2 regions of the Streptomyces sp. SX-6 genome follow, and region 2 is predicted to be linked to the other one. Evidence: riboswitches for the same ligand, from Rfam matches in the RefSeq annotation. Region 2 holds a riboswitch; the other holds the start of a gene.

What was found. A riboswitch is a leader RNA that binds a small molecule or an ion and turns the genes downstream of it on or off. The one in region 2 is predicted to bind thiamine pyrophosphate.
Region 1: another riboswitch for thiamine pyrophosphate. It lies ahead of ACV530_RS33595 (thiamine ABC transporter substrate-binding protein); the one in region 2 lies ahead of thiO (glycine oxidase ThiO).

What each region holds. Positions count from the first base shown of each region.
Region 1 covers NZ_JBTHHU010000046.1:8,109-13,142, forward strand. Annotated here, with positions in the region: gene ACV530_RS33585 (ABC transporter ATP-binding protein) at 1-1,010, opposite strand, end outside; gene ACV530_RS33590 (ABC transporter permease) at 1,010-2,623, opposite strand; gene ACV530_RS33595 (thiamine ABC transporter substrate-binding protein) at 2,659-3,738, opposite strand; TPP riboswitch at 3,734-3,839, opposite strand; gene rlmN (dual-specificity RNA methyltransferase RlmN) at 3,871-4,983, opposite strand.
Region 2 covers NZ_JBTHHU010000048.1:894-5,927, reverse strand. Annotated here, with positions in the region: gene thiO (glycine oxidase ThiO) at 1-1,184, opposite strand, end outside; TPP riboswitch at 1,182-1,294, opposite strand; gene ACV530_RS34115 (NAD(P)/FAD-dependent oxidoreductase) at 1,436-2,704, shown strand; gene ACV530_RS34110 (Rv2175c family DNA-binding protein) at 2,796-3,161, shown strand; gene thiE (thiamine phosphate synthase) at 3,290-3,943, shown strand; gene metF (methylenetetrahydrofolate reductase [NAD(P)H]) at 4,037-4,954, shown strand; gene ACV530_RS34095 (hypothetical protein) at 4,994-5,034, shown strand, end outside.

The DNA.
Region 1 (5,034 bases), on a different contig from region 2:
ACAACCACCTCGGCCGCGTCGAACTCGACGCCAACCCGAACCCCCACCTCCGGCGCATCACGCAACCCGCAAGCCGCCTCCAACTCCGGCCCGCCGCCAGGCGAAAGCCGCACCACCGCGTGGTCCCCCCGGAACGTCCGGGAAACCACCTCGCACGGCACCCCCTCCGCCGCCGGAACGACCCGCACTCCCCCCGGCCGTACCAGAACACGGCACTCACCGTCCGGCGTCCCCGCCGGCACCGGCACCTTCCCCCACGCCGTGTCGGCGCACTCACCGCTCACCACCGCACCGACCACGTTGTCGAAGCCCAGGAAGCGCGCCACGAACTCCGACGCGGGCCGCTGCCAGACCTCCAGCGGCGTCCCGGCCTGGGCGATGTGTCCGCCGTCGCGCATCACGACCACCCGGTCGGCGAGCGCGAACGCCTCGCCCTGGTCGTGTGTGACCGCCAGCACGGTCGTGCCCAACCTGCCGAAGAGCGCCCGCAGTTCCACGACCAGGCGTTCCCGCAGACTCCGGTCGAGCTGGCCGAGCGGTTCGTCGAGCATCAGCAGCCGCGGCTGCGGCGCGAGCGCCCTCGCGAGGGCGACCCGCTGCTGCTCGCCGCCGGACAGGGCGGCAACGGACCGCCGCTGCGCACCCGGCAGGCCCACCAGGTCCAGCAGTTCCGCGACCGTACGCTCCGACTCCGCGCGCCCGGCACCCCGCATGCGCAGCCCGAAGGCGACGTTGCCGGCGACATCCCGCTGCGGGAACAGCTGGTGGTCCTGGAACATGAGCCCGACCCCGCGCCGGTGCACCGGCACCGCGCCCTGGTCCTCGCCCGCGAGGAACACCCGCCCGGCGTCCGGCCGTTGGAGCCCGGCCACCACCCGCAGCAGCGTGGACTTGCCGCTGCCGCTCGGCCCGAGCAGGCAGACGATCTCGTGCTCGGCGACCTCGAGGTCCACCGCGTCCAGCACGGTGCGCTCGCCGAAGCGGACCGTGACCCCGTCGAGTCGCAGCATCAGAACTCCCCTGTCCGATCGGTGCGTATGCGTTCCAGCACCAGCAGCGCCGCCGCGCAGACCAGCATCAGCACCGTGCTGAGGGCCATCGCCTGCCCGTAGTTGAGCTCCCCGGGGCGGCCGAGCAGGCGGGCCACGGCGACGGGCAGCGTCGGATGGTCGGGGCGCGCGATGAAGACGGTCGCCCCGAACTCGCCCAGCGACACGGCGAAGGCGAACCCGGCCGCCACGGCCAGGGCGCGCCCGACCATTGGCAGGTCCACCTCGCGCCATGCCCGCAGCGGCGACGCCCCGAGCACGGCGGCCGCCTCGCGCAGCCGCGAGTCGACCGCCCGCAGCACCGGCAGCATGGTCCGTACGACGAAGGGGACGCCCACCAGAGCCTGGGCCAGCGGGACCAGGATCCAGGACGTGCGCAGGTCCAGCGGCGGCTCGTCCAGGGCGATCAGGAAGCCGAAGCCGACGGTCACGGCGGACGTGCCGAGCGGCAGCATCAGCAGCGCGTCGAAGCCGCGCACCAGCCGGCCTTCACGCCGGGCCAGCGCCGCCGCGGCGAGGCCGCCGATCACCAGCGCGATGGCGGTCGCGGCGAGCCCGTACGCCAGGGAGTTGCCGATGGCGTCCAGCGGGGCGACGACGAACGTGCCGCCGTTGTCCCCGGCGGAGGCGAGCGCGCGGTAGAACGCGAGCCCCTGGCCGTCCGGTCCGTCGAAGGAGCGCTGGACGAGCACCGCCAGCGGCAGCAGGATCAGCAGGGCGACGACGGCCAGGACCGACCACAGCAGCGCCCACTGCGCCGCGCCCCGCGGCCGACGGGAGGTGTGCGCGGCGTCGACCAGCCGCAGGGCCGACTCCCGTCGCCGTACGGTCCGCCCGTGGACGGCGAGCAGCGCCGCCACGGCCGCGAACTGCACCAGCGTGAGCACCGCCGCCGTGGGCAGGTCGAGCAGTTGCGCGGTCTGCTGGTAGATCTCCACTTCCAGCGTGGAGTAGCGCGGGCCGCCGAGGATCTGGATGACGCCGAAGGAGGTGAAGGTGAACAGGAAGACCATCAGGCCCGCCGCGGCCACCGCCGGGGCCAGCGCGGGCAGGGTCACCCGGCGCCAGGCCGCGAACCGCCCGGCACCCAGCACCCGTGCCGCGTCCTCCTGCCGGGGGTCGAGCTGGGCCCACAGACCGCCGACGGTACGGACGACGACGGCGTAGTTGAAGAAGACGTGCGCGAGGAGGATCGCCCAGACCGTGGTGTCCAGGCGCACCCCCCACAGCTCGTCCAGCAGCCCCCCGTGCCCGAGCAGCGCGAGGAAGGCCGAGCCCACGACGACGGTCGGCAGGACGAACGGGACGGTGACGACCGCGCGCAGCAGCCGCTTGCCGGGGAAGTCGAAGCGCGCGAAGACATACGCGCCGGGGAGCGCGAGCGCCAGCGTGAGCGCGGTGGAAGCGGCCGCCTGCCAGGTGGTGAACCACAGGACATCACCGATGCGTGGATCGGTGAGCACCTCGCCGATCCGGCCGAACTGCCACTGTCCGTCCGCCTTGAGCCCCCGCGAGACGATCGCGGCGACCGGGTAGGCGAAGAAGACGGCGAAGAAGGCGAGCGGCACGACCATCAGGCCGAGCCGCACCAACGACCTCCGCCTTGAGGTCACTTCAGGACGAGCGAGGACCATGCCTTGATCCACTGGTCACGGTTCGCGGCGATCTTCTCCGGAGCGAGCGTACCGGAATCGGTGACCCGCGCTCCGTACTTGGTGTACAGCTCGGGCAGCTTCGTGTCCTTCACGGCCGGGTTGACGAACATCTGGAGCGGCATGTCCTCCTGGAACGTCCTGCTCAGCAGGAAGTCGATCAGCGCCTGGCCGCCCTTGGTGTTCTTCGCGCCCTTCAGCAGGCCCGCGAACTCCACCTGCCGGAAGCAGGTACCGGCCGAGACGCCGACGGGGCTCTCCTTGGGCTGCGGCTTCATGCCGAGCACCTCTGCGGGCGGGCTGGAGGCGTAGGAGACGACGAGGGGCTTGTCGCCCTTGGCCTTCTTGCCCGCGGCCGAGCCGGAGAAGCGGTCATTGTACGCCTGCTCCCAGCCGTCGACGACCTCGGCGCCGTTGGCCTTGAGCTTCTTCCAGTAGTCCTGCCAGCCGGCGTCGCCGTACTTGGCGATGGTGCCCAGCTGGAAGGCCAGGCCGGGCGAGGAGGTGGCGGAGTTCTCGGTGACGAGGAGGTTCTTGTACTCCGGCTTGACCAGGTCGTCGAAGCTCTGCGGCGGGGTCAGCTTGTGGTCCGCGAACCAGGCGCGGTCGTAGTTGACGCAGATGTCGCCGCTGTCGATGGGGGTGACCCGGTGCTTCGCGGCATCCTCCTGGAGCTCCTTGGGGACCCCGTCCAGGCCCTTCGCCTCGTACGAGGTGAAGAGCCCGTTGTCGAGCGCACGGGACAGCAGGGTGTTGTCGACCCCGAAGAACACGTCGCCCTGCGGGTGACTCTTGGAGAGGATCGCCTGGTTGACCGCCTGGCCGGCGTCCCCGCTCTTGAGCACCTTGACGGTGTAGCCGGTGCGCTGCGTGAACTCCTTGAGGACCGCGGCCGACGCGTTGAAGGAGTCGTGCGAGACGAGGGTGACCGTCTTGTCGTCCTTGGCCTCGTCGGATCCGCCGCAGGCGGCGAGCGCCGGAAGGCACAGCGCGGTGACGGCCGCCGCACCGAGGGCGCGCCGGAGGGTGGTGTTCATGGTCGAGCTGACTCCCTACGCCGGTACTAACCGGATCAGGTCCGAGGGTCTGCGGGCCGTGCCGCACTCTCAGCGCTGCGTGCGCTCCCCTGTCGGATTGTTCATTTGTGCGAGTGATGTCAGGTGACAGTATCAGCGCTCGGTCGCGGCGAGCTGACCGCAGGCGCCGTCGATCTCCTGGCCGCGGGTGTCCCGTACGGTCACGGGCACGCCGTGCGAGGCGATCGCGTCGACGAACGCCCGCTCGTCCTCGGGCCGGGACGCCGTCCACTTGGAGCCCGGGGTGGGGTTGAGCGGGATCAGGTTGACGTGCACCCGCTTGCCCTTGAGGAGGCGGCCGAGGAGGTCACCGCGCCACGCCTGGTCGTTGATGTCGCGGATCAGGGCGTACTCGATGGAGATCCGGCGGCCGGACTTCTCCGCGTACTCCCAGGCGGCGTCGAGGACCTCGCGGACCTTCCAGCGGGTGTTGACCGGGACGAGGGTGTCCCGCAGCTCGTCGTCCGGGGCGTGCAGCGACACCGCGAGACGGCACTTGAAGCCCTCGTCGGCGAACCGGTGCATCGCGGGGACCAGGCCGACCGTGGAGACGGTGATGCCGCGCTGCGAGAGCCCGAGGCCGTCCGGCTCGGGGTCGGTCAGGCGGCGGATGGCGCCCACGACCCGCTTGTAGTTGGCCAGCGGCTCGCCCATGCCCATGAAGACGATGTTCGACAGCCGCGCGGGGCCTCCCGGCACCTCGCCGTCGCGCAGCGCGCGCATGCCGTCGACGATCTGGTGCACGATCTCGGCGGTGGACAGGTTGCGGTCCAGCCCGGCCTGGCCGGTGGCACAGAACGGGCAGTTCATGCCGCAGCCGGCCTGCGAGCTGATGCACATGGTGACCCGGTCCGGGTAGCGCATCAGGACGGACTCGACGAGCTTGCCGTCGTGCAGGCGCCACAGGGTCTTGCGCGTGGTGTCGTCGTCGCACGAGATGTGCCGGACCACGCTCATCAGCTCCGGCAGCAGCTCCTCGGCGAGCTTCCCGCGCGACGCCGCCGGGATGTCGGTCCACTCCGCCGGGTCGTGCGCGTAGCGCGCGAAGTAGTGCTGGGACAGCTGCTTGGCGCGGAACGGCTTCTCGCCGATCGCGGCCACCGCCTCCCGGCGCTCGGCGGGCGAGAGGTCGGCAAGGTGCCGCGGGGGCTTCTTGACTCCGCGGGGAGCGACAAAGGTGAGCTCACCAGGCGCAGGGCGTGCCATGGACGGGGACTCCTCGTTACGGCGAATACGGGCGATCTCCGCGTGCGCGGA
Region 2 (5,034 bases):
GCGGGCTGCTCCTGGAGTGAGCGGGGTGAGCGGGTGAATCGCCGGGGGGAGAAGGGACGGGCCTCTTCGGGCAGGCTGCCGGTGGTCAGCGCCTCGGCGAGCGCGTCCCCGGTCAGCGGGGTGAGCAGGATGCCGTTGCGGTGGTGGCCGGTGGCCAGGTGCAGGCCGGGCAGGGCGGACGGGCCGAGCATCGGGGCGTTGTCGGGGGAGCCCGGGCGCAGTCCGGCGCGGGTCTCCACCAGCGGCAGCTCGGTGATGCCGGGCACCAGTTCGTGCGCGTCGCGCAGCAGTTCGTAGACGCCGCCCGCCGTGACGGTCGTGTCCCAGCCGAGCTCCTCCGTGGTCGCGCCCAGGACCAGCTCGCCGTTCTCACGCGGCACCAGGTAGACGTGCCCGCCGCGCACGACGGCCCGTACGGTCCGGGAGAGGAACGGCCGGTACGGCTCCGGCACACGCAGGCGCAGTATCTGCCCCTTGACCGGCCGCACCGGGGGCAGGACCTCCTCCGGCAGCCCCGCGAGCAGGCCGCTGCCGCTGCCCGCCGCCAGCACGGTCTGGCCGGCCGTGACCCGGCTGCCGTCGGCGAGTTCCGCGCCGATGGCCCGGTCCCCGCTCAGCAGCACCCGCTCCGCGCGGCTGCGGTGGAAGACCACCCCGGCCCGCTCACAGGCCGTCAGCAGCGCCTTCGCCAGCCGCCGGGGATCGGTCTGGTGGTCCCCGTCGACACGCAGCCCGCCCTGTACGCCGGGCGCGAGCATCGGCTCCAGCCGGCGGCACTCGCGTCCCGACAGCCACTGCGAATCCAGCCCCGACCGCAGCTGGAGGGCGTGCAGTTCGCGCAGGTGCGCCCGGTCGTCGGCGTCGAGCGCGACGGCGAGCGTGCCGCATGCGCGGTAGCCGGTGTCCTGGCCGCTCGCCTCCTCCAGCTCGGCCGTGAACTCCGGATAGCGCCGCGCGGAGGCCAGGTTGAGGGCGAGCAGCTCCTGCTCGCCGTAGTGCAGTTCGGTGACGGCGGCCAGCATCCCGGCCGCGACCTGCGCGGCCCCGCCGCCCGGCGCCGGATCGGCGAGCACTGTGGCCAGACCGCGCTGGGCCGCCCGCCACGCCGTGACGAGCCCGATGACTCCGCCGCCGACGACGAGGACGTCATGACTACGTGTACCAGGTGGACTATCCGCATGCATGGGCTTCCAGCCCCTCCCTTCGCCGGCATGACCCGGATCAGGTTCGTACGGTCGGAGGCCGTCCAGCCTCCCTCTCAGCCCGGTGCGTCCGGGCTCCCGCGAGTGCTTGTGCAGCGCCACCCTAGTACGGGCCGGGAACCGACCGGAAGGCGGCGGCACCCGCCGGCAGTGTTCAAACCTCGTGACTTTGTGTCGGAGGTCTCGTCACCCGGTGCTCCGAAAGAGACCGGCCACCGACCTATGGTGATCGTGTGAGTGAGCAGACGAACACCGCCGGTGGCCCTGCCGCCGAGGGCCGGGAAGCGACCAAGGGCGCGGCGCGGAGACGCGTCGTCATCGTCGGCGCCGGGATGGCCGGCGTACAGACCGCCGTCGCACTGCGCGAACAGGGCTGGGAAGGGGCGATCACCCTGCTGGGCGCCGAGCCCCACCCCCCGTACGACAGGCCGCCGTTGTCGAAGGCCGTGCTGCTCGGCAAGGCGGAGGGGTCCGCCTTCGAGGTGGACTTCGCCTCGCTCGGCATCGAGCTCCAGCTCGGCCGCGAGGTCACCGGCCTGCGCGCCGCCGACCACGAACTGGACACGGTGCGCGGCACCGTCCCGTACGACCTGCTGGTCGTCGCCACCGGCGCGGAACCGGTCCGGCTGCCCGGCAGCGAAGGCGTGCCCGGCGTCCATCTGCTGCGCACGCTGGACGACGCCGAGCGGCTGCGCCCGCTGCTGGTCGAGCAGCGCGACATCGTGGCGGTCGGAGCGGGCTGGATCGGCGCGGAGTTCGCGACCGCCGCCCGCGAGGCGGGCTGCAACGTGACCGTCGTGGAGGCCGCCGACCGGCCGCTGGCGGGCGCCATGCCGGCCGAGGTCGCCGCCCACATGGTCGACTGGTACGCCAACAGCGGCGCCCGGCTGCTCACCGGCGCCGCGGTGGCGGCGATCGAACCCGGCGAGGTCGTGCTCGCCGACGGCCGCCGGCTGAAGGCGGACGCGGTCGTCGTCGGCATCGGCGCCCGCCCCGCGACCGGCTGGCTGGCCGGCTCGGGCATCGAGCTCGCGCCGGACCGTTCCGTCGTCACCGACGACCGGCTGCGCACCTCGCTGCCCGACGTCTACGCGGTCGGCGACTGCGCGTCCTTCCCCTCCGCCCGGTACGGGGAGCGGCTGCTGGTGCACCACTGGGACAACGCCCTGCAGGGCCCGCGGACCGTCGCCGCCAACATCGTGCACGGCCCGGACGAGGCGCCGGTCTACGACCCGGTGCCGTACTTCTGGTCCGAGCAGTTCGGCCGGTTCGTGCAGTACGCGGGCCACCACGCCGACGCCGACGAGATCGTCTGGCGCGGCGACCCGTCGAGCGCCGCCTGGACGGTGTGCTGGCTCCGCTCCGGCGTCCTGGTGGCGGTGCTGGCGGTCGGGCGCCCGCGCGACCTGGCACAGGGGCGCAAGCTCATCGAGCGGGGTGCGGCGATCGACCGGGAAAGGGCGGCGGACGCGTCCGTCCCGCTGAAAGCCGCGGCGCTCTGATCCGTTCTGATCCGTATCGCGGCGAGGGTCTCGAGCCCGCTCGGGTCAACCCGGCTACCGGCTGTCAGTGGCGGATGGCAGGCTTGTCCTTGTGACCGAGATTGACGCAAAGATCGAAGCGCTCGTCCCCGCCTGGCTCACTCTCCCCGACATCGCGGAGATGCTCGACGTCGAGGTGACGCGCGTGCGCCAGCTGGTGAAGGAGAACCAGCTGGTGGCCGTGCGCCGTGGCGAGAACAACGCGCTTCACGTGCCTGCCGAGTTCATCAAGGACGGCAAGGTCGTCAAGGGCCTCGCCGGGACCCTGACCCTTCTCAAGGACGACGGCTTCAGTGACGGGGAGATGCTGGAGTGGCTGTTCACGCCGGATGACACCCTCCCCGGCACCCCGGCCCAGGCGCTCCATGAGAACCGCGGGACCGAGGTGAAGCGCCGCGCCCAAGCGCTCGCCGTCTGAACGACCCCTCTGCCCTTCTGCCCTTCTGCAACGACCCTTCTGCAGCGATTCCGTTCTGCAGTGATTCCGTGCGGTGTACGGCCCGGTCCACGGGCCGTACACCGCTGACCCGGGGGGAGACCCGACCGATGTCCGCCACCGCGCGCGAGCGGCTTGCCGATGCCCGGCTGTACCTGTGCACCGACGCGCGCAAGCGCCAGGGCGACCTGCCGGAGTTCCTGGACGCCGTCCTCGGCGCCGGCGTGGACATCGTGCAGCTCCGCGACAAGGGCATGGAGGCGGGGGAGGAGCTGGAGCACCTCGCCGTCTTCGCCGATGCCGCTCGCCGCCACGGCAGGCTGTTCGCGGTCAACGACCGTGCCGACGTCGCCCACGCCGCCGGCTCCGATGTGCTGCACCTGGGCCAGGGCGACCTGCCGGTGCCCGCGGCCCGGGCGATCCTCGGCGAGGACGTGCTGACAGGGCGCTCCACGCATGCCGAGGCGGAGGTGGACGCCGCGGTCGCGGAGGCGGGCGTGGACTACTTCTGCACCGGCCCCTGCTGGCCCACCCCGACCAAGCCCGGGCGGTACGCACCGGGCCTGTCCCTGGTCCGCTACGCCGCCTCCCTGGCGCCCGAGCGCCCGTGGTTCGCGATCGGCGGCATCGACGAGGGGAACCTCGACCAGGTGCTCGAGGCCGGCGCACGGCGGATCGTCGTCGTCCGCGCGATCACCGAGGCGGACGATCCGGGGGCCGCCACGGCCCGGCTCGCGAAGCGGATCCGGTCCTTCGACGTCTGATCCGTCTCACGGTGTGGAAGGCCATGGGCGAAAAAAGGGCATATCACGGAAGCCGGTTGGGCAGCCGCCACGCCGCTGGTTAACTTGACCGGTATGGCCCTCGGCACAGCTTCCACCAGGACTGATCGCGCACGGACAGTGCGCGACCTGCTTGCTTCCGGCGAGCGCTCGTTTTCGTTCGAATTTGCTGCCCCGAAGACCGAGAGGGGCGAACGGACTCTCTGGAACGCGATCCGCCGGATCGAAGCCGTCGCCCCCACCTTCGTGTCCGTGACCTATGGCGCCGGCGGTTCGTCGCGCGAGGGCACCGTGCGGGCGACCGAACGCATCGCGACCGACACCACGCTCACCCCCGTCGCCCACCTCACGGCGGTCAACCACTCGATCGCCGAACTGCGCAACGTCATCGGCCAGTACGCCGACGTCGGCATCCGCAACATGCTCGCGCTGCGCGGCGACCCGCCCGGCGACCCGATGGGCGAGTGGGTGCGCCACCCGCGGGGCCTCGACCACGCGGTCGAACTGGTCCGGCTCATCAAGGAGTCGGGCGACTTCTGCGTGGGCGTGGCGGCGTTCCCCGAGATGCACCCGCGCTCCACCGACTGGGACACCGACGTCCGCCACTTCGTGGCCAAGTGCCGGGCGGGCGCGGACTTCGCGATCACCCAGATGTTCTTCTACCCGGAGGACTACCTGCGGCTGCGCGACCGCGTGGCGGCGGCGGGCTGCGACACCCCGATCATCCCCGAGATCATGCCGGTCACCAACGTCCGCCAGATCGAACGGTTCGCACAGCTCAGCAATGCGGCGTTCCCGTCCGCGCTAGCGGAGCGTATCCGCGCGGTGAAGGACGATCCGGCAGCTGTACGCTCGATCGGGATCGAGTACGCGACGGACCTGTGTGCACGGTTGATGGCCGAGGAGATTCCCGGGCTGCATTTCATTACCCTGAACCACTCCACGGCCACCTTGGAAATCTACGAGAATCTGGGACTGCACCAGCGGTCCTGACGGCCTGCCGGGAACGGTGGCCGAACGAGAGGGGCGCTAATGGGCTGGACGGTCCTCTACATCGCGTTCGGCGTCGTCGC